Regions from separate parts of the Solwaraspora sp. WMMD791 genome, predicted to be linked through region 2. Evidence: riboswitches for the same ligand, from Rfam matches in the RefSeq annotation. Region 2 holds a riboswitch; each other region holds the start of a gene.
The links. A riboswitch is a leader RNA that binds a small molecule or an ion and turns the genes downstream of it on or off. The one in region 2 is predicted to bind cobalamin.

Region 1: another riboswitch for cobalamin. It lies ahead of cobN (cobaltochelatase subunit CobN); the one in region 2 lies ahead of O7623_RS08185 (ribonucleoside-diphosphate reductase subunit alpha).
Region 3: another riboswitch for cobalamin. It lies ahead of O7623_RS05510 (VWA domain-containing protein); the one in region 2 lies ahead of O7623_RS08185 (ribonucleoside-diphosphate reductase subunit alpha).

What each region holds. Positions count from the first base shown of each region.
Region 1 covers NZ_CP120737.1:1,274,004-1,281,457, reverse strand. The annotation lists gene O7623_RS05445 (pirin family protein) at 1-51, opposite strand, end outside; gene cobN (cobaltochelatase subunit CobN) at 125-3,745, opposite strand; cobalamin riboswitch at 3,802-3,930, opposite strand; gene cobG (precorrin-3B synthase) at 4,048-5,319, shown strand; gene O7623_RS05430 (precorrin-8X methylmutase) at 5,316-5,954, shown strand; gene O7623_RS05425 (precorrin-2 C(20)-methyltransferase) at 5,951-7,454, shown strand, end outside.
Region 2 covers NZ_CP120737.1:1,881,780-1,889,233, reverse strand. The annotation lists gene O7623_RS08185 (ribonucleoside-diphosphate reductase subunit alpha) at 1-1,880, opposite strand, end outside; cobalamin riboswitch at 2,016-2,240, opposite strand; gene O7623_RS08180 (PadR family transcriptional regulator) at 2,371-3,000, shown strand; gene O7623_RS08175 (YciI family protein) at 3,098-3,490, shown strand; gene O7623_RS08170 (DUF6596 domain-containing protein) at 3,499-4,809, shown strand; gene O7623_RS08165 (oligopeptide/dipeptide ABC transporter ATP-binding protein) at 4,827-5,852, opposite strand; gene O7623_RS08160 (ABC transporter ATP-binding protein) at 5,845-6,867, opposite strand; gene O7623_RS08155 (ABC transporter permease) at 6,864-7,454, opposite strand, start outside.
Region 3 covers NZ_CP120737.1:1,294,522-1,301,975, forward strand. The annotation lists gene O7623_RS05510 (VWA domain-containing protein) at 1-1,710, opposite strand, end outside; cobalamin riboswitch at 1,791-1,918, opposite strand; cobalamin riboswitch at 2,031-2,208, shown strand; gene O7623_RS05515 (CbtB-domain containing protein) at 2,240-2,440, shown strand; gene O7623_RS05520 (CbtA family protein) at 2,457-3,215, shown strand; gene O7623_RS05525 (hypothetical protein) at 3,263-3,604, shown strand; gene adhE (bifunctional acetaldehyde-CoA/alcohol dehydrogenase) at 3,787-6,489, opposite strand; gene O7623_RS05535 (helix-hairpin-helix domain-containing protein) at 6,649-7,454, opposite strand, start outside.

The sequences.
Region 1 (7,454 bases), 610 kb from region 2:
GGCGACCACGGTCCCGTCGTACCGGATGCTCTCCGACCCTGCCGCACTCATGCCCCGACCCTACGCGCGGCGCCGCCACGCCGCCCGGTCGACCACGACGGCGTGGTCGACCGGCCTGCCTGCCTCATCCGGCCCGGTCCTCCAGATCGCCCTCGGTGCGCAGGAACACCTCCCGCAGCCCGTCGAGCACCGCCGGGTCGGGGTACTCCCACAGTTTGCGGTCGGCGGCCTCCAGCAGCCGCTCGGTGATGCCGTGCAGCGCCCACGGGTTCGACTCGGTCAGGAACCGCTGATTGACCTCGTCGAGCACGTACGTCTCGGCCAGCTTGTCGTACATCCAGTCGGCCACCACCCCGGCGGTGGCGTCGTAGCCGAACAGGTAGTCGACCGTGGCGGCCAGCTCGAACGCCCCCTTGTAGCCGTGCCGGCGCATCGCCGCCAGCCAGCGCGGGTTCACCACCCGGGCCCGGAAGATCCGCGCGGTCTCCTCGTGCAGCGCCCGGGTGCGCACCGCCTCCGGGCGGGTGCTGTCGCCGATGTACGCCGCCGGGGCCGACCCGGTCAACGCCCGTACCGTGGCGATCATCCCGCCGTGGTACTGGAAGTAGTCGTCGGAGTCGGCGATGTCGTGTTCGCGGGTGTCGATGTTCTTCGCCGCGACCGCGATCCGCCGGTACGCCGACTCCATCTGGTCGCGGGCCGGCGCGCCGTCGAGATCGCGGCCGTAGGCGTAACCACCCCAGACCGCGTACACCTCGGCCAGGTCGGCGTCGTCACGCCAGTTGCGGCTGTCGATCAGCTGCAGCAGCCCGGCACCGTACGTCCCCGGCTTGGAGCCGAAGATCCGCATGGTGGCCCGCCGGGTGTCGCCGTGGGCGGCCAGGTCGGCGCGGGCGTGTGCCGCGACGAAGTTCACCTCGTCGGGCTCGTCGAGGGCCGCGACCAGCCGGACCGCGTCGTCCAACATGGCCACCACGTGCGGGAACGCGTCGCGGAAGAAGCCCGAGATCCGTACCGTCACGTCGATGCGGGGCCGGCCCAGCTCCGCCGCCGGGATCACCGTGACGCCGGTCACCCGCCGCGACGCCTCGTCCCACACCGGCCGTACGCCGAGTAGCGCCAGCACCTCGGCGATGTCGTCGCCGGAGGTCCGCATCGCCGACGTGCCCCACACCGACAGTCCCACCGAACGGGGCCAGTCACCGGTGTCGGCCCGGTAGCGGGCCAGCAGCGACTCGGCCATCGCCTGCCCGGTCTCCCAGGCCAGCCGGCTCGGCACCGCCTTCGGATCCACCGAGTAGAAGTTGCGTCCGGTCGGCAGCACGTTGATCAACCCGCGCAGCGGTGACCCGCTCGGCCCGGCCGGCACGTACCCGCCGGCCAGCGCGTGCGCGACGTGGGTCAGCTCGTCGGTGGTGCGGGCCAGCCGGGGCACCACCTCGGTCGCCGCGAAGCGCAGGATCCGGATGACCAGCGCGGCCCGTTCGTCGTCGCCGCCGAGCACGCCCGTGGCGACCTCGGTGGCGGCGTCCGGCCGCCAATCGTGCTCCTCCATCGCCGCGACCAGCTCCCGGGCGGTCGCCTCGGCGGCGTCGGTGCCGTCGCGGTCGGTGCCGGACTCGTCCAGGCCCAGCGCCTCCCGCAAGCCCGGCAGCGCCGCGACCTGCCCGGCCCACATCTGCCGGGCCCGCAGCATCGCCAGCACCAGATCGACCCGGGCCGCGCCGACCGGTGCCGCGCCGAGCACGTGCAGCCCGTCGCGGATCTGCACGTCCTTGACCTCGCAGAGCCATCCGTCGACGTGTAGCAGGAAGTCGTCGAACTCGGCGTCGTGCGGCCGGTCGTCCAGACCGAGGTCGTGGTCGAGCCGGGCGGCCTGGATCAGCGTCCAGATCTGCGCCCGGATCGCCGGCAGTTTCGCCGGGTCCAGGGCGGCGATGTTCGCGTGCTCGTCGAGCAGCTGCTCCAGCCGGGCGATGTCGCCGTAACTGTCCGCCCGAGCCATCGGCGGCACCAGATGGTCGATCAGGGTGGCGTGCGCCCGCCGTTTGGCCTGGGTGCCCTCGCCGGGGTCGTTGACCAGGAACGGGTAGATCAGTGGCAGATCACCGAGGGCGGCGTCCGGCCCGCAGGCGGCGCTGAGCCCGACCGTCTTGCCCGGTAGCCACTCCAGGTTGCCGTGCTTGCCGACGTGCACCACGGCGTGCGCGCCGAAGCCGTGCTCCAGCCACCGGTACGCGGCCAGGTAGTGGTGGCTCGGCGGCAGATCCGGGTCGTGGTAGATGGCCACCGGGTTGGCCCCGAAGCCGCGCGGCGGCTGCACCAGCAGCACGATGTTGCCGGTACGCAGCGCGGCCAGCACGATCTCGCCGTCCGGATCCCGGGACCGGTCGACGTACAGCTCGCCCGGCGGCGGACCCCAGTGCCGTTCGACCTGTTCGCGCAGCTGCGCCGGGAACTCGGCGTACCAGCGACGGTAGTCGGCGGCCGGGATGCGCACCGGGTTGCCCGTCAGCTGCTCCTCGGTCAGCCAGTCCGGGTCCTGCCCGCCGGCGGCGATGAGCGCGTGCATCAACGCGTCGCCGTCGCCGTCGGTCAGCCCCGGCAGCGCGTCGGGGCCGTCGTGCGGCCCGACGTCGTAACCGGCGTCGCGCAACGTCCCCAGCAGCGCCAGCACACTGGCGGGGGTGTCGAGCCCGACCGCGTTGCCGATCCGGGCGTGCTTCGTCGGGTACGCCGACAGCAGCACGGCGATCCGTTTGTCGCCGGCCGCGACGTGCCGCAGCGCGCCGTGGCGGACCGCGATCCCGGCCACCCGGGCGGCCCGCTGCGGGTCGGCGACGTAGACCGACAGTCCGTCGGCGTCGATCTCCTTGAACGAGAACGGCACGGTGATCAGCCGGCCGTCGAACTCGGGGATGGCCACCTGGGTCGCCGCGTCCAACGGGGACAGCCCGTCGTCGGTGGCCGCCCAGGTCTGCCGGGAGCTGGTCAGGCAGAGTCCCTGCAGGATCGGCACGTCCAGCTCGGCGAGGGCGCCCACGTCCCAGGCGTCGTCGTCGCCCCCGGCGCCGGCGGTCGCCGGTCGGGTCCCGCCGGCAGCCAGCACCGTCACCACCAGGGCATCGGCCTGACGCAGGGTGACCAGCAGCTGTGGGTCGGCCGAGCGCAGCGAGGCGCAGTAGACCGGCAGCGCCCGGCCGCCGGCGGCGTCGACCGCGTCGCACAGCGCGTGCACGAAGCCGGTGTTGCCGGCCAGGTGATGTGCCCGGTAGTAGAGCACCGCCACGGTCGGCCGGCCCGGTCCGTTCGGCGCGCTCGGGCGCTCCGACACGCCCCACTCCGGGGCCGGCTGTGGCGCGGCGAAGCCGTGCCCGGTGAGCAGCACCGTGTCGGACAGGAAACGGTGCAGTTCGGCGAGGTTGGCCGGTCCACCGTGGGCCAGATAGGCGTGGGCCTCGGCGGCCACTCCGGCCGGTACGGTGGAGAGCTCCATCAGGGCGGCGTCGGGCGCCTGTTCGCCGCTGAGCACCACCACGGGGGGTCCGGTGGCCAGCAGCGCGTCCAGCCCGTCCGGCCAGGCCCGGCGGCCGCCGAGCAGCCGGACCACCACGAGGTCGACGCCGGTCAGCAGGGGCGTGAGGTCGTCGACCGACAGCCGGGCCGGGTTCGCCAGGCGCCACTCGGCACCGCTGGCCCGTCCACTCAGCAAATCAGTATCTGAAGTGGACAGAAGTAGCATCATCGGACGCCTGGTCCTCCCTCGGGGTCCGCGCCCCGGGTCGTCGGTCGCGGCGACCGGAGTCTCCTGGCTCCCGGATCGAGGCTCGCCCCGGCCTTCCCGCCCCGTGGATCGGGGCCGTGGCCGTCGGTGGGGTCCGCTCCCCGGTGACAGTGGCGGGACCGCGCCGGAATCACACCGGCTTCCTCCACGTGCCGCCGCAGCTGGCTACCGACCACTGTCACGACCCGTGGACGTTTCGTCAAGGTGTGATCTATTCGCCGCGAGGGCGTCGCCCGCCGGTGGCAGCCCGTAGTATCCGCCGCGTGCCCGCCTCGCCGTCGCCGCCCGTCCGGGGCGGCCCCGACGCCTGCCCCGGAGCGCTGCAGCTGCATCCGGCCGCTGACGGTCTGCTGGCCCGGGTCCGCTGCCCCGGTGGGCTGCTCACCACCGGCCAGCTGACCACACTGGCCGCAGCCGCCCGTGACCTCGGCGACGGGCACCTGGAGCTGACCAGCCGGGCGAACCTGCAGTTGCGGGGGGTGGCCGCCGACGCAGCCGGGGTACTCGCCGGCAGGCTGAGCGCGGCCGGGCTGCTGCCCGCACCCGGACACGACCGGGCCCGCAACATCCTCGGCGCTCCGCTTGCCGGTGTGGACAGCACTCCCCGGTGGGACGTCGCGGCGCAGGTCCGCGCCCTCGACACGGCGATCTGCGCACAGCCGGACCTGGCCCGGCTGTCCGGCCGGTTCCTGTTCGCCGTCGACGACGGCCGGGGCGCCACCGTCGCGGCGCGCCCCGACGTGGGCCTGCTGCCCCGCGCGGACGGCCGGGTCGGGATCTGGCTCGCCGGGGTCGACCACGGCCTACGGACCGCGCCGACCGACGCGGTCCGGGTGGCGGTCGCCGCCGCCCGGATCTTCCTCGCCGACGGACGGGCCGTGGCCGGCAGGATCTGGCGCATCGGTGACCTGGCCGCTGCCGAACTGGCCCGGATCGTCGCGGCGCTCGCCACCACGCCGGGGGTGCACCGGACGCTGGCGGCCGATCCGCCGCCGGCACCGCGACAGCCCGGCGTACCACCGGTGGGCGTGCTGCGCCGCCCCGACGGTGACCACGCGCTCGCGCTCGCCGTACCGCTGGGCCGGCTCACCGCCGCGCAGGCCGACCTGCTCGCCGCCGCCGCCCCACAGCTGCGGATCACCCCGTGGCGGGCGGTGGTGCTTCCCCGGCTCACCGACGCACCGGGCTGGGCGCACCGGCTGCACCGCGCGGGCCTCGGCACCGAACCCGGGTCGCCGTGGCTCGGTGTCACCGCCTGCGCGGGCCGGCCCGGCTGCGCCCGGTCCCGGGCCGACGTGCGGGCCGACGCGGCAGCGACGCATGCCACGCGGCCGACCCCGACCGGCGGCGGCGGGTACCTGCCGGTGCACTGGATCGGCTGCGAACGCGGCTGCGGCACCCCGGCGGGACCGGTGCTGCGGGTGCTCGCCACCGGCGACGGCTACCAGGTGAGCGCGCCCGGCCGACCCACCGTCCACGTCCCGCCAGGGGCGGCGCTGGCCGCCGCCGTCCGTACCGCACGCGAGGAGCCGTGATGGACCACGTCCGCGACGGGGCCGAGATCTACCGGCAGTCGTTCGCCACCATCCGCGCCGAGGCCGATCTGAGCCGGCTCACCGCCGAACAGGCCCGGGTCGCCGTCCGGATGATCCACGCCTGCGGGATGGTCGACCTGGTCGACGACCTGGTCTTCTCGCCGCAGGTGGTGGCGGCGGCCCGGGCAGCGCTGCGCGCCGGAGCGCCGATCCTCTGTGACGCCACGATGGTGGCCGCCGGGGTCACCCGACGCCGGCTGCCGGCCGCCAACCCGGTGCTGTGCACCCTGACCGACCACCGGGTGCCCGCGCTGGCGGACAAGCTCGGCACCACCCGCAGCGCCGCCGCCGTCGAGTTGTGGGTCGACCACCTCGACGGCGCGGTGGTGGCCGTCGGCAACGCGCCGACCGCGCTGTTCCGGCTGCTGGAGCTGGTCGACGCCGGCGCCGGCCGGCCGGCGGCGGTGCTCGGCGTACCGGTCGGCTTCATCGGCGCGGCCGAGTCCAAACAGGCCCTGATCGACCACGGTGGACTGGAACACCTGGTGGTCCGGGGCCGGCGCGGCGGCAGCGCGATGGCCGCGGCCGCGCTCAACGCGATCGCCAGCGACGACGAGGGACAGGTGGGGCATTGAGCACGCGGCGCGACGGACCGGGTCGACTGTACGGCGTGGGCGTCGGCCCCGGTGACCCGGAACTGGTCACCGTGAAGGCGGCACGACTGATCACCGCCGCCGACGTGATCGTGCACCACAGCGCCCGGCACGGCCGCAGCGTCGCCCGGTCCATCGCCGAGCCGTACCTGCGCGCCGGACAGATCGAGGAGGCGCTGGTCTACCCGGTGACCACCGAGCGCAGCACCCACCCCGGCGGCTACCGGGCGGCGCTGGACGAGTTCTACGCCGACTGCGCCCGGCGGCTCGCCGCCCACCTCGACGCCGGTCGGACCGTGGTCGTGCTCGCCGAGGGCGACCCGCTGTTCTACGGCTCCTACATGCACCTGCACAAGCGGCTGGCCGACCGGTACCCGACCGAGGTGGTGCCCGGGGTCACCTCGATGAGCGGGGCGGCCGCCGCGCTCGGCCGGCCGCTGGTCGAGGCCGACGAGGTGCTGACCGTCCTGCCGGGCACCCTCGACGGCGGGGAACTGACCCGACGGCTGGCCGACACCGACGCGGCCGCCGTACTCAAGCTGGGTCGGACCTTCCCGGCGGTCCGCGACGCGTTGACCGCCGCCGGCCGCCTCGACGACGCCTGGTACGTCGAGCGGGCCAGCACCGGTGGGCAACGCGTCGCGCCGCTGGCCGACGTCGACCCGGCGACGGTGCCGTACTTCTCTCTCGCGCTGCTGGCCAGCCGACGCGGCGGCACCGTCCCGTCGAGCCCCGCCGAGCCGGAGCGGCCGGCCCGGGGCGAGGTGGTGGTGGTCGGCCTCGGACCGGCCGGCCGGGACTGGATCACCCCGCAGGCCCAGGCCGCCCTCGCGGCCGCCGACGACCTGGTCGGCTACGGACCGTATCTGGACCGGGTGCCGGCCAACCCCCGGCAACGCCGGCATCCGTCGGACAACCAGGTCGAGGCCAAGCGGGCCGCGCACGCGCTGCAGTTGGCGGCCGACGGCGCCCGGGTCGCGGTGGTCTCCTCCGGCGATCCCGGGGTGTTCGCGATGGCCACGGCGGTGCTGGAGGTCGCCGCCGAGCCCCGCTGGAAGGACGTACCGGTCCGGGTGCTGCCCGGCGTGACCGCCGCCCAGGCGGTGGCCAGCCGGGTCGGGGCACCACTCGGGCACGACTACTGCGTGCTGTCGTTGTCGGACCGGCTCAAGCCCTGGCCGGTGATCGAGCGGCGGCTGCTCGCCGCCGCCCGCGCCGATCTGGTGATCGCGATCTACAACCCGGCGTCGCGCAGCCGGACCTGGCAGCTGGCCAGGGCCCGGGATCTGCTGCTGGAGCACCGGTCGGCGCACACCCCGGTGGTGCTGGGCCGCGACGTCGGCGGCCCGGGCGAACGCGTCGACGTGGTGGCGTTGGCCGATCTGGATCCGGCCACGGTCGACATGCGGACCCTGCTGATCGTCGGTTCGTCGGCGACCCAGGTCAGCCATGGCACAGCCGCGACGCCGGTGGTGTTCACCC
Region 2 (7,454 bases):
GCCGTCGGGGCGATGGCCACCAGCAGCGAGTTGCGCAGCCCGTGCTCGGCGACCTGTCGGCGCAGCGCCGCCCAGCGCTCGGTCTGGGTCGGCTCGGCGCCCCACAGGTCCGGGTGCAGTTGCCCGCGCGCCGCCCGGGTCTGCGGGTACGCCGGGTGCGGCCCGTACTGTTGCGCCAACCCGGCGGAGGTCTCCAGCGCGGTCAGGTAGATCTCCTCGGCGATCCGGGTGGACAGCTCCCGGGCGGGTGCCGAGTCGAACGGCAGGCCGAGGGCGAAGAACACGTCCTGCAGCCCCATCATGCCCAGGCCGATCGGGCGCCAGCGCGGGTTGGACGCCGCGGCCTGCGTACTCGGGTAGTAGTTGATGTCGATGACCCGGTCGAGGAAGACGACGGCGGTGCGGACCGTGTCGCGCAGCCGCGCCCAGTCCACGTCGGCGGCCGTGGCCCCGGCCGCGGTCGAGGTCGCAGCTGCGGTCAGGTGGGCACCGAGGTTGATCGAGCCCAGGTTGCACACGGCGGTCTCGGCGTCCGAGGAGACCTCGACGATCTCGGTGCACAGGTTGGACAGGTGCACCACGTTGCCCGGTTCCCCGGTCTGGTTGCACAGCAGGTTGGACCGGTCCTTGAAGGTCATCCAGCCGTTGCCGGTCTGCGCCAGGGTGCGCATCATCCGCCCGTACAGGTCGCGGGCGGGAACCTGGCGCACGGCGAGCCCGGCGGCCTCGGCGGCCCGGTACGCGGTGTCGAACTCGGCGCCGTACAGGTCGGGCAGGTGCGGTACGTCGGCCGGGTTGAACAGCGACCACGTCGCGTCGGCGTCGACCCGGCGCATGAACTCGTCGCAGATCCAGTTGGCCAGGTTGAGGTTGTGGGTGCGGCGGGCGTCTTCGCCGGTGTTGTCCCGCAGCTCCAGGAACTCCTCGATGTCGGCGTGCCAGGGCTCCAGGTAGACGCAGGCCGCGCCCTTGCGCCGGCCGCCCTGATTGACGGCGGCGACCGAGGCGTCCAGGGTGCGCAGCCACGGCACGATCCCGTTGGACAGCCCGTTGGTGCCCCGGATCAGCGCACCCCGTGAGCGCACCCGGGACCAGGAGATGCCGATCCCGCCGGCGTACTTGGACAGCTTCGCCACCTGGGCGTACCGGTCGTAGATCGAGTCGAGTTCGTCGCGGGGGGAGTCGACCAGGAAGCACGACGACATCTGGGTGTGCCGGGTGCCGGAGTTGAACAACGTCGGCGAGCTGGGCAGGTACGCCAGCGACGACATCAGTCGGTAGAAGTCGACCGCCTCGGCCGGGGTGTCGGACAGTCCGCAGGCCACCCGCAGCAGCCAGTACTGCGGGGTCTCCACCACCTGTCGGTTGGTGGGATGGCGCAGCAGGTACCGGTCGGAGACGGTCCGCAGCCCGAAGTACTCGAACCGGTCGTCGGCGGTCGGGTCGACGGCGGCGTCCAGGACGGCGGCGTGCGTGGCGACGAAGCGGGCGGTCCGGTCGCCGATCAGCCCGTGGCGGTGGCCGAGCCGGATGGCCTGACTGAACGAGTCGATGCCCTGCTGACGGACCTGCGCGGTGACCGAGGCGGCCAGTAGCCGGGCGGCCAGCCGGGAGTACTGCGGGTCCGCACCGATCAGGTCGGCGGCGGTGCGGATCAGCAGTTGCGTCACCTCGGCCGTGGTGACTCCGTCGTAGAGGCCGCTGACGGCCCGGTCGGCGACCCGGCGCGGGTCGACGTCGGTGAGCCCGTCGGCGTGGCGCCGTACCGCGGCGTGCAGCCGGTCGGGGTCGACCGGGGTGGCGTGGCCGTCCTGGTCGCGGACCCGGACCGGGCCGGGTGTGCCCGCCGACGGGGTCGCCGTGGGGTAGGTGATGGTCACCTGTGCTGCCTCCTGGCTCTGCTCGTGGCAGGCCGGCGGGCAGCACGGACGTCTGGGCGCACGCGGTGGTCACCCGACGCGCGCGGCGCAGCCGTCGACCGTCCCGCGCGGCCTCGGACCACCGGGTACGCACACGGCGTACCCGGCACAACGGGCAGGTCTTCGGACTCGTGGGCGTGACCGGGTCGAGGCGACTCGGTCTCCTACTGGCCGTCGCTTCCCAGGCGCGGTACGCGCCCAGTGCGTGATGACGGCGGTCGTTCCCACTCACCGCTGCGGGGCAGTCCCGGATTCCCACCGGGTTCCCTGTTGCCTCGGCCGGGCTGGCTGCCCGGCCGAACCAGTTGCGTCAGGGACTATATCTGGTGTGCCGTCCCGACCGACACACCAGATGTCGTTGTCGGCGTGTCGTTGCTCTCATTACGAAGCGGGTTGTCGGCGATCTGTTCCCGATATATCGTGGATGCATCAACGAATATCGGAGGCAGATGTGAGACACCACCACCACGACACAGCGGGCGGGTCGCCCGGTTGGCGGCGGGCCGGCGGGCGACGCGGCTTCGGACCGTTCGGCCCCGGCTTCGGCTTCGGCCCCGGCGGTCCCGGCTTCGGGCCGGGTGGCCCGGGTTCCGGCCCCGGCGGCTGGGGCAGGGGTGGTCGCGGCGGCCGGGGACGCCGCCGGCCGAACGTGCGGGCCGCCGTCCTGGCCCTGCTCGTCGAGGGCCCGATGCACGGCTACGAGATGATCCAGGAGCTCGACTCCCGCACCGGCGGGGTCTGGCGGCCCAGCCCCGGCTCGATCTACCCCACCCTGCAACTACTGGAGGACGAGGGCCTGATCGTCGGCACCGCCGAAGGCTCCGGCGGTGGGCGCAAGCGCTACGCGCTCACCGACGCCGCCCGCCCCGAGGCCGAGCAGGCCGCGCAGGCCGCGCCCTGGACCGAGCTGGCGCCGGAGACCGTCGACAGCTGGCATGACGTGCGCGAATCGGGTATGCAGACGATGCACGCGCTGCGGCACGTGATGCTCAACGGCACCGCGGAGCAGCGGGAGCGGGCGGTCCAGGTGCTCGACGAGACCCGACGCAAGCTCTACGCCATCCTGGCCGACTCCGAGTAGTCGGCGGGTCGCCGCAGGTTGCGGCGGGACCCGGTCGGCCGGTCCGGCCAGAAACTCCCGGCTCCGCTGTCGACGCGGCGCCCCGCCGATCGTCGTCATGACGTACGGCAACGCCACTACCAGCGAGGAGCCCGACGTGAAGTACATGCTGCTGTTCGTCAGCCCACCGACCGACGACCCGAACCACATCGAGCCGCAGTGCACGGTCGAGGACTGGATCGCCTACGACAAGCAGATGAAGGACGCCGGCATCTGGGTCAGCGGCAACGCCCTGGCGGACCTGACCACCTGCACCTCGGTCAAGGTCGAGGCGGACGGTCAGCGGATCGTCACCGACGGTCCGTTCGCCGAGAGCCGCGAGGTGCTCGGCGGCTACGACATCATCGACGTACCGGACCTGGACGTCGCGCTGGACTGGGCGGCCCGCTCGCCCGGTGCCCGGGACGGGGGGTCGGTGCAGGTGCGTCCGGTCGCCGACTTCGGGATGTGACCGGCCGGATGACCGGTGCCGAGTCGGCCGACGACCCCGCCGGGCCGGGGCGGGGCACCGATCCGGAAACGGTACGGACCTCGGTGGCGGCCGTGTTCCGCGAGGAGCACGGCCGGCTGCTCGCCACCCTGGTGCGCCGCTTCGGTGACCTGCACCTGGCCGAGGAGGTGGCAGCCGAGGCCGTCGAGGCGGCTCTGACGCACTGGCCGGTCTCCGGCGTGCCGACCCGCCCCGGGGCGTGGCTGCTGACCACCGCGCGGCGTCGCGCGGTGGACCGGATCCGCCGCGACCGGACGCTGGCGCTGCGGCTGGCGGTACTGCAGGCCGAGGCGGACCGGGCCGACCCGGCACCGGCCGCCGATGTCGATCCCGACCTGCCCGACGACCGGCTCGCGCTCTTCTTCACCTGCGCCCACCCCGCGTTGCCCGCGCCGGACCGGGTGGCGCTGACCCTGCGCCACCTCGGCGGGCTGACCACCGCCGAGGTGGCCCGGGCCTTCCTCGTGCCGGAGGCGACGATGGCCCAGCGGATCGTCCGGGCGAAACGCAAGATCCGGGACGCGCGGATTCCGTTCCGGGTGCCCGGTGTCGACGAGTTGCCGCAGCGGCTCCCCGGCGTCCTGCAGGCGGTGTACTCGATCTTCACCGAGGGCTACGCGGCGAGCTCCGGTCCGCACCTGCAGCGCCTCGACCTGGCTGAGGAGGCCGTCCGGCTGGCCCGCATCCTGCACCGGTTGCTCCCGACCCAACGGGAGACCGCCGGCCTGCTCGGTCTGCTGCTGCTGGTCCACGCCCGCCGGCATACCCGGACCGGACCGGACGGGGCACTGGTGCTCCTCGACGAGCAGGACCGGCGGCGGTGGGACCGACCGATGATCGCCGAAGGTCGTGCGTTGGCCCGTGCGGCGTTGACCGGCGGCCCGCCCGGACCGTACGGGCTGCAGGCCGCGATCGCCGCGCTGCACGACGAGGCCGCCGACGTCGCCGGGACCGACTGGCCGCAGATCGTCGCCCTGTACGACGTACTGGCGCGGATCGCGCCCTCGCCGGTGGTCGACCTGAACCGGGCGGTGGCGGTGGCCATGCGCGACGGCCCGGCCGCCGGGCTGGCCATCCTCGACGAGCTGGCCGCCGATCCGCGGCTGCGGTCGCACCACCCGTTCCCGGCGGCTCGGGCCGAGCTGCTGCAGCGCCTCGGCCGGTACGCCGACGCGGCCGACGCCTACCGGCAGGCGCTGGAGCTGGCCGGCACCGAGCCGGACCGGGAGCACCTGCGACGCCGCCTCGCCGCAGCGCAGGCGGCGAGCCACCCCGGCTGAGCGAACGGGCGGCGGCGTCAGTGGGCACCCACCGCACGCGGGTCCGGGCCGGCGTCGGTGCCCGGAAGGTGACAGGCGGCCAGGTGACCGGCACCGCGTACGGTCAGCTCCGGATCGTCGACGGCACACCGGTCGAACGCCGCCGGGCAGCGGGTCCGGAACCGGCAGCCGCTCGGCGGATCGGCGGGGGAGGGGACCGCACCGCGCAGGATGATCCGCTGTCGGGTCCGCTCGACCGCCGGATCCGGCACCGGCACCGCCGACAACAGCGCCCGGGTGTACGGGTGGGCCGCCCGGGTGAACAGGGTGGCCCGGTCGGCGATCTCCACGATCCGACCAAGGTACATCACCGCGATCCGGTCGCTGAGGTGCCCGACGGCCGCCAGGTCGTGGGCGATGAACAGGTACGCCAGGCCGAGCGAGTCGCGCAGGTCCTCCAGCAGGTTGATGATCTGCGCCTGGATCGACACGTCGAGGGCGGCGATCGGCTCGTCGGCGACGATCAGGTCCGGCTCGCCGGCCAGCGCCCGGGCGATCCCGATCCGTTGCCGCTGCCCGCCGGAGAACTCGTGCGGGTGCCGGTGGGCGTGGTCCGGGTCCAGCCCGACCAGTTCCAGCAGCTCGCCGACCCGGTGCCGGCGGGCCGCCGTACCCTTGTGCAGGCCGTGCACGTCCAACGGCTCGGCGATGATCGCGCCGACCGACATCCGTGGGTCGAGTGAGGCGTACGGATCCTGGAAGATCATCGTCAGGCGGCGGCGCATCGCCCGCATCCGGCGCAGACTCAGCGCGGTCAGGTCGACCTCGCCCATCGTGACCGTGCCGGCGGTGGGCTCGACCAGCCGCAGCACCGCCAGCCCGGTGGTGCTCTTGCCGCAGCCGGACTCGCCGACCAGCCCGAGCGTCTCACCGGCGCCGACCTGGAAGCTCACCCCGTCCACCGCCCGTACCGGCCCGGCGGGGCGACCCGGCCGGCCCTGGCCGCGCTGCGGGAAGTGCACCCGCAGGTCGGTGACCCGCAGCAGCGGTGCGCGGTCAGCCATCCCGGCCCGCCGGGACGTCGTAGAAGCAGGCCACCCGGTGCCCGCCGGCGGCGACGGTCCGCAGCGGCGGTACCTCGGTGGCCGCCCGGTCGTCGTACCGGTAGCCGCAGCGCGGATGGAACGGACAGCCCGCCGGCAGCGCCGTCGGGTCGGGCGGCTGGCCGGGGATCGTCGCCAACCGGCGGGGCCGGGCGACGCCGACGCGCGGCACCGCCGCGAGCAACCCGATGGTGTACGGGTGCCGGGGCGCGGCGTACAGGTCGTCGACCCCCGCCTCCTCCAGGATCCGGCCGGCGTACATCACCGCGACCCGGTCGGCGATGCCGGCCACCACCCCGAGATCGTGGGTGATCCACACGACCGCCAGGCCGAGCCGCTGCTGCAGGCCGGCGACGACGTCGAGGATCTGCGCCTGGGTGGTGACGTCCAGCGCGGTGGTCGCCTCGTCGGCGAGCAACACCCGGGGCTCACAGGCCAACGCCATGGCGATCATGACCCGCTGGCGCATGCCGCCGGAGAAGTGGTGCGGGTAGTCGTCCAGCCGCCGCCGGGCGTCCGGCAGCCCGACCTGGTCGAGCAGGTCGGCGGCCCGGTCCCGGGCGGCGGCGCCGCTGGCCAGGCCGTGCAGCACGATCGGTTCGACGAGCTGCGCCCCGATGGTCCTGACCGGGTTGAGCGACGTCATCGGGTCCTGGAAGACCATCGCGATCCGGTTGCCCCGCACCCGGCGCAACTGACGTTCGCCGAGTGCCAGCAGGTCGGTGCCGCCCAGCAGCACCTGGCCGCTGACCCGGGCCGGTTCGTCGAGCAGCCCCATCACCGCCAGCGCGGCGACGGTCTTGCCGGAGCCGGATTCCCCGACGATGGCCAGGGTCTCACCGGCACGCACGTCGTAGCTGACCCCGTTGACCACCCGGGCGACGCCGCGCCGGGTGCCGATGCGCACCGTCAGGTCACGTACCGACAGCACCGGACCGTCGGTCGCCGGGGCGTCGCCCGCCGGCCCGCCGCTCATCCGGCCCGCCCCCTCGACTCGACGACCGACCGCTGCCGGGGGTCGAGCACATCCCGGAGTCCGTCGCCGACCAGGTTGAACGCCAGGACGGTGCCGAGGATCGCCAGGCCGGGGAAGATCCCCATCCAGGGTGCCTGACCGACGAACTCGCGGCCTTCGGCGAGCATCCGGCCCCAGGCCGGGTCGGGGCGCTGCACCCCGAGGCCGAGGAACGACAGCGCCGCCTCGGCCAGGATGGCGAACGCCAGGCTGAGCGAGGTCTGCACGATCACCGGCGCGGCGATGTTCGGCACCACGTGTCGGACGAGGATCCGCAGGTCACCGGCACCGACCGCGCGGGCGGCCAGCACGTACAGCTGGGTGGTGGCAACCATCGTCGCGGCCCGCACGATCCGGGCGAAGATCGGGGTGTAGACGATGCCGATGGCGATCATCGCGTTGGTGATGCCGGGTCCGAGGATCGCCAGGACGGCGATGGCCAGCAGGATCGCCGGGAACGCGAACAGCACGTCCATGCTGCGCATCAGCACCGCGTCGGCCGCGCCGGCGTAGTAGCCGGCGATCAGACCGATGATGAGCCCGGCGGC
Region 3 (7,454 bases), 590 kb from region 2:
GATCGGGGTACGCCCCCCGGTGCGCAGCTGCGCCAACCGGGTGACGGCGACCCCGTGGCTGCTGGTCGGCGGCAGGACCAGGTCGGCACCGGCGCCCCGGAAGGTGATCATCCCGACCCGGTCGCGCCGGTGGTACGCGTCGCGCAGCAACGACAGCACGGCGGTCTTGACCACGCTCATCCGGTGCCGTGCCGCCATCGAACCCGAGGCGTCGACCACGAACAGGATCAGGTTCGCCTCCGTGCCGACGAAGCGGGCCTGACGCAGGTCGGCGGAGACGATCCGCCGGCCACCACGCGACGCGGTGGCGCGTACCGTCGCCGGCAGATGCACGGCCGATACCCGCCCGGTCGGTGCCGTGGCGCCCACCACCCTGCCCCGGTCCGCGTGGGCGGCCGACCGCCGGCCGGGCGTGCCGCCATCGCCGAGTCCGGGCAGCCGCAGCGTCCGGGGCCGGTACGCCGGACCGGCCGCCGCCGGCGCCGGACCGGCCTCCGCCGAACCGTCCGGGCCGGTAGCCGAACCACCGGCGCTGTCGTCGTCGCGGCGGGCACCCTCCTGACCGTCGCGGCGCTGACCGTCACGGCCGTCACCGCGGCCGTCGCCCGCCTGCGGTGGAGGTCCGTCCGCGCTGGTCGGCGGCCTACCGTCCGGCGGTGCGGGAGGTCCCGGGGGCGGTGCGGGGTCCGGGTCGTCGTCGGGACACTCGTCACGCAACACCTCGTCGAGACGCTGTGCGTCGGCACCGGGCGGATCCAGCGGATCCCGTCGCCGCCGGTGCGGCAGGGCCAGCCGGGCGGCGTCGGCGACCTCCGCGGCCGTGACCGCCGGCAGGCCACGCCAGGCGGCCAGGGCCACGGCGGCACGGGCCATCACGATGTCCGCCCGCAGCCCGTCCACCTGGTACGCGAGGCAGATCCGGGCGATCCGGTCGATCTCGGCGTCCGGTAGGGTCACCGCCGGCAGGGCGGCCCGTGCCGCGCGTACCCGTCGTGCGAGTTGATCGTCGGCGGACCGCCAGTGGGCCGCGAAGGCCGCCGGGTCGGCCTCGTAGGCCAGCCGGCGGCGGACCACCTCGGCCCGGTCGGCCACCTCGGTCGGCGCGGTCACCGACACGACCAGGCCGAAGCGGTCCAGCAGCTGCGGACGCGGCTCCCCCTCCTCCGGGTTCATCGTGCCGACCAGCAGGAACCGGGCGGCGTGGCTGACCGACACCCCGTCGCGTTCGACGTGTGCGCGGCCCATCGCCGCCGCGTCCAGCAGCAGGTCGACCAGGTGGTCCGGCAGCAGGTTGACCTCGTCGACATAGAGCAGGCCACGGTGGGCGGCGGCGAGCAGTCCCGGCTCGTACGCCTTCACCCCGGCGCTGAGCACCCGCTGGATGTCCAAGGTCCCGACCACCCGGTCCTCGGTGGCCCCGACCGGCAACTCGACCAGGGCCGCCGGCCCGCCCCGGGCGGTGATCGGCGCGGTGTGCGGGCCGTCCGGGCAGGTCGGGTCGACGGCGATCGGATCGCAGCCGAACCGGCAGCCGGCGACCCGGTCGACCGGCGGCAGCAGGCCGGCCAGGGCCCGGACCATCGTCGACTTCGCGGTGCCCTTCTCGCCACGGATCAGCACCCCGCCGATACCGGGGTGCGCCGCCGCCAGCAGCAGGGCCTGCCGCAACTCGGGCAGGCCCACGATGGCGGTGAACGGGTACGCCGTCATACCGGGCACCAACTGGTGCGCATGGTGAATCCCTTCCGCGGGTGTCCACGCCCGCGTGCCGGTGGACCAGGGAGCGGCCGGAGTCTCCTGGCTGCCGGATCGACACCACGTCCCGAGCCTTCCCGCCGTCGTGGCAGTGGCTGTCTCATGGGGACGTGACTCCCCGGTCACAGTGGCGGGACCGCCCCGGATTCGCACCGGGTTCCTCCGCGTACCGCTCGTGCCGGCCATGCTCCCCTACCGCGAGCGCCACCGTCAATGTGGCGCCGCTCCCTGCGCTGGTCGTGGCGGTGGGCATTGTCCGGCCGGGCGAACCGGCGGTACGCTGCGCGAGCCACGGTGTTCGGGAAGCCGGTGTGATTCCGGCGTGGTCCTCGCCACTGTGACCGGGGAGTGTCCGTTCCACCACGCCACTGGGCCGACGACAACGGCTTGGGAAGGCGGGACGGCCGCGACGATCCGGGAGCCAGGAGACCGGCCGTGGCACGCACCGCATCGCCACGAGGCATGGACGAGAGGATCACCTGGCATGACTGCACCTTCTGTCGGCGGCGAGGTCACCACCCCCGCCATCCGCGTACCGCTGGCCGGCTGGCTGCTGGCCGCCGTCGCGGCGGTCGTCATCTACCTGGTCGCGCAGGACAACGGACTGGTGCTGGCCGGCGCCGCCGAGTTCGTGCACGAGTTCACCCACGACGGCCGGCACGCCCTCGGCGTCCCGTGCCACTGAGCGGGGGTCGGCTCCGATGAGCGGCTACCCGTTCGGCACCGTACTGCGTCGTGGTCTGCTCGCCGGGCTCGCCGCCGGGGTGGCCGCAGCGGCGGCGGCCCTGCTGATCGTCGAACCCCGGATCGAATCGGCGCTGGTCGTCGAGGAGGGCCGGGCCACGCCGGGCGGCGGCGGACACGGCCACGAGGAGGAACTGGTCAGCCGTGGCGTGCAGATCCTCGGTGGACTGGTCGCGACCGTCGCGGTCGCGGTCTGCCTGGCCGTGATCGTCGCCGTGGTCTTCGGGGCCACCCGGCACCTGCTGCCCGGCCGCGACGACTTCCGCCGGGTCGGACTGCTGGCCGGGCTCGGCTTCGTCGTGGTGGCGTTGCTGCCGGCCATCCGTTTCCCGGCGAACCCGCCCGGCGTCGGTGACCCCGACACCGTCAACCAACGCACCGGCCAGTACCTATCGTTCATCGTCGCGGCGGCGGCGGTCACCTGGCTGGCCCTGCTGGTGCACCGGCGGCTGGCCGCCTGGTCACGGCCGACGCCGTACCGGGCCGTGGCCGCGACCGTCGTCGCCGTCGTCGGCTACACGCTGCTGCTGACGCTCTGGCCGGCGACCGCTGTCGAGGTGCCGGGAGACGTACCGGCGGCGCTGCTGTGGGAGTTCCGTCTGGCGTCGCTGGCGCAGCTCGCCACGATGTGGACGGTCCTCGGGGTGGTGTTCGGGCTGCTGCTCACCCCGGCCCGGGCCGACCACCGGCGGCCGATCACCGCCGACGTCGCGTGACGGAGGGCGCCGACGCCGCGCGTACACCACTGGGGCAGTCGGCCCGGATGACGGTCTGCCGGGGGTGCTGCTGCGGCACCCGGCGCAAGCACCCCGACGTCGACCACGACCGCCAGCTCGACGTTCTACGGACGGCCGGACCAGTACAGGTGTCGGACTGCCTCAACGCCTGCGAACGGTCCAACGTGGTCGTGGTACGGCCGGCACCCCTGGGCCGCCTGCTCGGGGCCCGGCCGGTCTGGCTCGGCGGGGTGCTCGAGGACGCGACGTCGTCCGCCGTCGCGCGGTGGGTCACCGCCGGCGGACCGGGGCTGGCCGCGCCACCCGACCAACTCACCGGGCTGCGCTTCGCCGCACCCCGGTGGGGGAAGCCCACACCACCGTCCTGACGACGACGCACCGATGGCAGCCGGCCACAGTGCCGGCGGCCGACCGCCGTCTGGCACCGGCAAGCTCCACCGCGAACTGGTTGCATGATTGTGCAACCGCCCGGGATTGCGGACTTCCCGACGACGGCACGGCTGTGGGCCGGGACACCGCGCGGTGTCCCGGCCCGACGGACGGCGGACAGTCAGCCCTGTTCGCTGCCCGCGTCGACACCGGTGCCCGGGCCGGCGTCAGTGTCCGGGCCGGCGTCGGCCTTGCCGTAGTAGGCGGCCCGCATGAGCTGCTGCATGTCGTCGAGCATCGGCATCCGAGGGTTGGCCGGCGCGCACTGGTCCTCGTACGCGTTGACCGCCTGCTGCGGCAGGCTCGCCAGGAACGACGCCTCGTCGACCCCGACGGCCTGGAACGACGGCTCGATGCCGACGGCGTCGCGCAACCGTTCGACGGCGGCCGCGTACGACTCCACGCCTTCGGCGGGGGTGGCCGCCGGCCGGCCGAGCATCCGGGCGATCTCCTGGAACCGTTCCGGAGCCCGGTAGTTCTCGTACTTCGGCCAACCGGACAGCTTGCCAGGTCGCGCCCCGTTGTACCGGATCACGTGCGGCATCAGGATCGCGTTGGTCCGACCGTGGGCGATGTGGAACGTCGCGCCGAGGGTGTGCGACATGGCGTGCACGATGCCGAGGAAGGCGTTGCCGAACGCCATCCCGGCGATCGTCCCGGCGTTGTGCATCTTCTCCCGGGCCTCGGGGTCGGCGGCGCCGTGCCGCACCGCCCGCTCCAGGTGGGCGAAGATCAGCCGGATCGCCTGCAGGGCGAGCCCGTCGGTGTAGTCGTTGGCGTACACCGACACGAACGACTCGGTGGCGTGGGTCAGCGCGTCGAAGCCGCTGTCGGCGGTGACCACCGGTGGCAGGTCGGCGGCGAGCACCGGGTCGATGATCGCCACGTTCGGGGTGAGCGCGTAGTCGGCCAGCGGGTACTTCTTGCCGGTCACCGTGTCGGTGATCACCGCGAACGGGGTGACCTCGGCCCCGGTCCCCGACGTCGTCGGGATGCAGACCAGCTTGGCCAACTCGCCCGGCGCCGGGAAGGTGAACGCTCGCTTGCGGATGTCGAAGAACTTCTCCCGCATGTCGGCGAAGACCACCCCGGGGTGCTCGTAGCGCAACCACATCACCTTGGCCGCGTCCATCACCGAACCGCCGCCGAGGGCGATGATGGTGTCCGGGCGGAAGTGACGCATCTGCTCGGCACCAGCGTCGACGGTACGGATGCTCGGCTCCGGTTCGACGGTGTCGATGATCTGCAGCGCCACCCGCTGCGCCCGGCCCTGCAGCACGGTCAGCACCCGGTCGACGAACCCGAGCCGGGTCATCGTCGCGTCGGTGACCACGGTGACCCGGTGCACGTCCGGCATGTCGGCCAGGTACCGGATCGCGTGCGGCTCGAAGTAGATCTTCGGCGGCACCTTGAACCACTGCAGGTTGTTGGTCCGCCGGGCCACCCGTTTGATGTTGAGCAGGTTCACCGCGGTCACGTTGTTCGACACCGAGTTGCGCCCGTAACTACCGCAGCCCAACGTCAGCGACGGAGCGATCGCGTTGTACATGTCACCGATCGCGCCCTGCGAGGCCGGCGCGTTCCAGATGATCCGTACCGCCTTGACCCTGCGGCCGAACTCCTCGGCGAGAGCGGCGTCACTGGTGTGGATGACAGCGCTGTGGCCGAGGCCGTGGAACTCGACCATCTGCTCGGCGTACCGGATGCCGGTGGCGTGCCCGTCGGCGCGCAGCACCGCCAGCACCGGGCAGAGCTTCTCCCGGGTCAGCGGCTCGGCCGGGCCGACCTCGTCGACCTCGACCAGGATTATCGACGTGTCGGCGGGCACGGTGAAGCCGGCCTGCGCGGCGATCCAGACCGGTGACTGCCCGACGACGGCGGGGTTGAGCGCGGCCCCGGCGCAGCCCGCCGATCCGGCGGCGACCCCGAACAGCAACTCCTCCAGCTGGCGCTTCTGCTGTGGAGTCGCACGGTGGGCATGCAGCGTGGCGAACTCGGCCATCGCCGGTTCGTAGATTTCGTCGTCGATGATGACCGCCTGCTCGGAGGCGCAGACCATGCCGTTGTCGAACGCCTTGGACAGCACCACGTCGTTGACGGCCCGGGCCAGCTTCGCCGTCCGCTCCAGGTACGCCGGGACGTTGCCGGCACCGACGCCCAGAGCAGGCTTGCCGGCCGAGTACGCCGCGCGGACCATGCCGTTGCCGCCGGTGGCCAGGATCAGCGCCACCCCGTCGTGGCGCATCAACGCACCGGTGGCCTCGACCGACGGGTGCTCGATCCACTGGATGCAGTGGGCCGGCGCACCAGCGGCGATCGCCGCGTCGCGGACCACCCGGGCCGCTTCGGCGCTGCACCGCTGGGCGGCCGGGTGGAACGCGAAGATGATCGGGTTACGGGTCTTCAGCGCCAGCAAGGCCTTGAAGATGGTCGTCGACGTCGGGTTCGTGACCGGGGTGACCCCGCAGATCACGCCGACGGGTTCGGCGATCTCGACGATGCCGCTGATGTCGTCGCGACCGACCACACCGACGGTCTTCAACGTCGCCATGCTGTGGGTGACGTGTTCGCAGGCGAAGATGTTCTTCACCGCTTTGTCTTCGAAGACGCCGCGGCCGGTTTCCTGCACCGCCATCCGGGCCAGGTCGCTGTGTCGACCGAGCGCGGCGACCGATGCCTTTCCGACGATCGTGTCGATCCGCTCCTGATCGAACTCTGCGTAGTCGTCGAGCGCCTTGGACGCCGCCGCCACGAGGGCGTCGATCGCGATCTGCGTCTCGGTCGACACGGCCGGCTTCGTGGACATCTGGACGCCTGCGGTCATTTCCGATCACCTCGTTCGGTCAGCACCGGCGGCACCTTGCCGCCGGTGCTCACCCTCATCGTCACTCCGGACGGTGATCGCGCGCTGCCGCCGTACGTCCCCGATCGCCGGGACCTAGGTCACCGGGTCCACCCGCACCCCGGTGACCGGTCGAGGTGGTCAGCTGCCGGACCGTGCCGCTGCGAGCTCCCGCGCCCGGGCCGGCCAGTTCGGCAGGCTCGCGGTGGCCCGCACGCCAGCGGCGCGCACCGCCGCGCGCAGGGTCGCCTCGTCGGTCGCGCCCAGCTCGTCGTACGTGCGGATGCCGGCGGACTGCAGGGCGGCGGCCATCTTCGGCCCGATGCCCTCGATTCGCCGGAAGTCGTCGGCGGGTCCGGAATCCACGGTCACCGGGGCCGCAGCCGGCTCCGGCTCGACGACCGGCTCGACGACCGGCTCGGCAACGGCAACCGGCTCGGCAACCACCGGCTCGGCAACCACCGGCTCGGCAACCACCGGCTCGGCGGTAGCAGCGACCGGCTCAGGTTCCACGACCGTCGGCTCAGGCTCCACGACGGCGACCGGCTCAGGCGCGGCTGCCACCGGCTGCGGCTCGACGGCTGGTGCAGACTCGGCAACCACCGGCTCCGCCACCGCTGGCGCGGTCTCGATCGGCGCGGTCTCGACACGTCGTGGCGACGGCACCGTGGCAGCGGGCGGCACTGCCGGTTCCGCCGTGGACGCCGAGTCGACGGTGGCCGTCGCGGCGGGGGTGGTCTCCGTGGCCGGCTCCGGAGCAGGGTCGGCAGCGGTTGCCGTCGCCGCCGTGGTGTCGGCAGGCGCCGTGGTGTCGGCCGTCGAGTTCCCGGGCCGGACGGGCGGCTCGGCGGTGCTGGCGGCTGCGGACCGGCGGCTCATCACGAGCCAACCGGCGACCGCGCCGAGCAGCACGACGACCAGCAGAATCAGTACGTTTCCGAGGGACC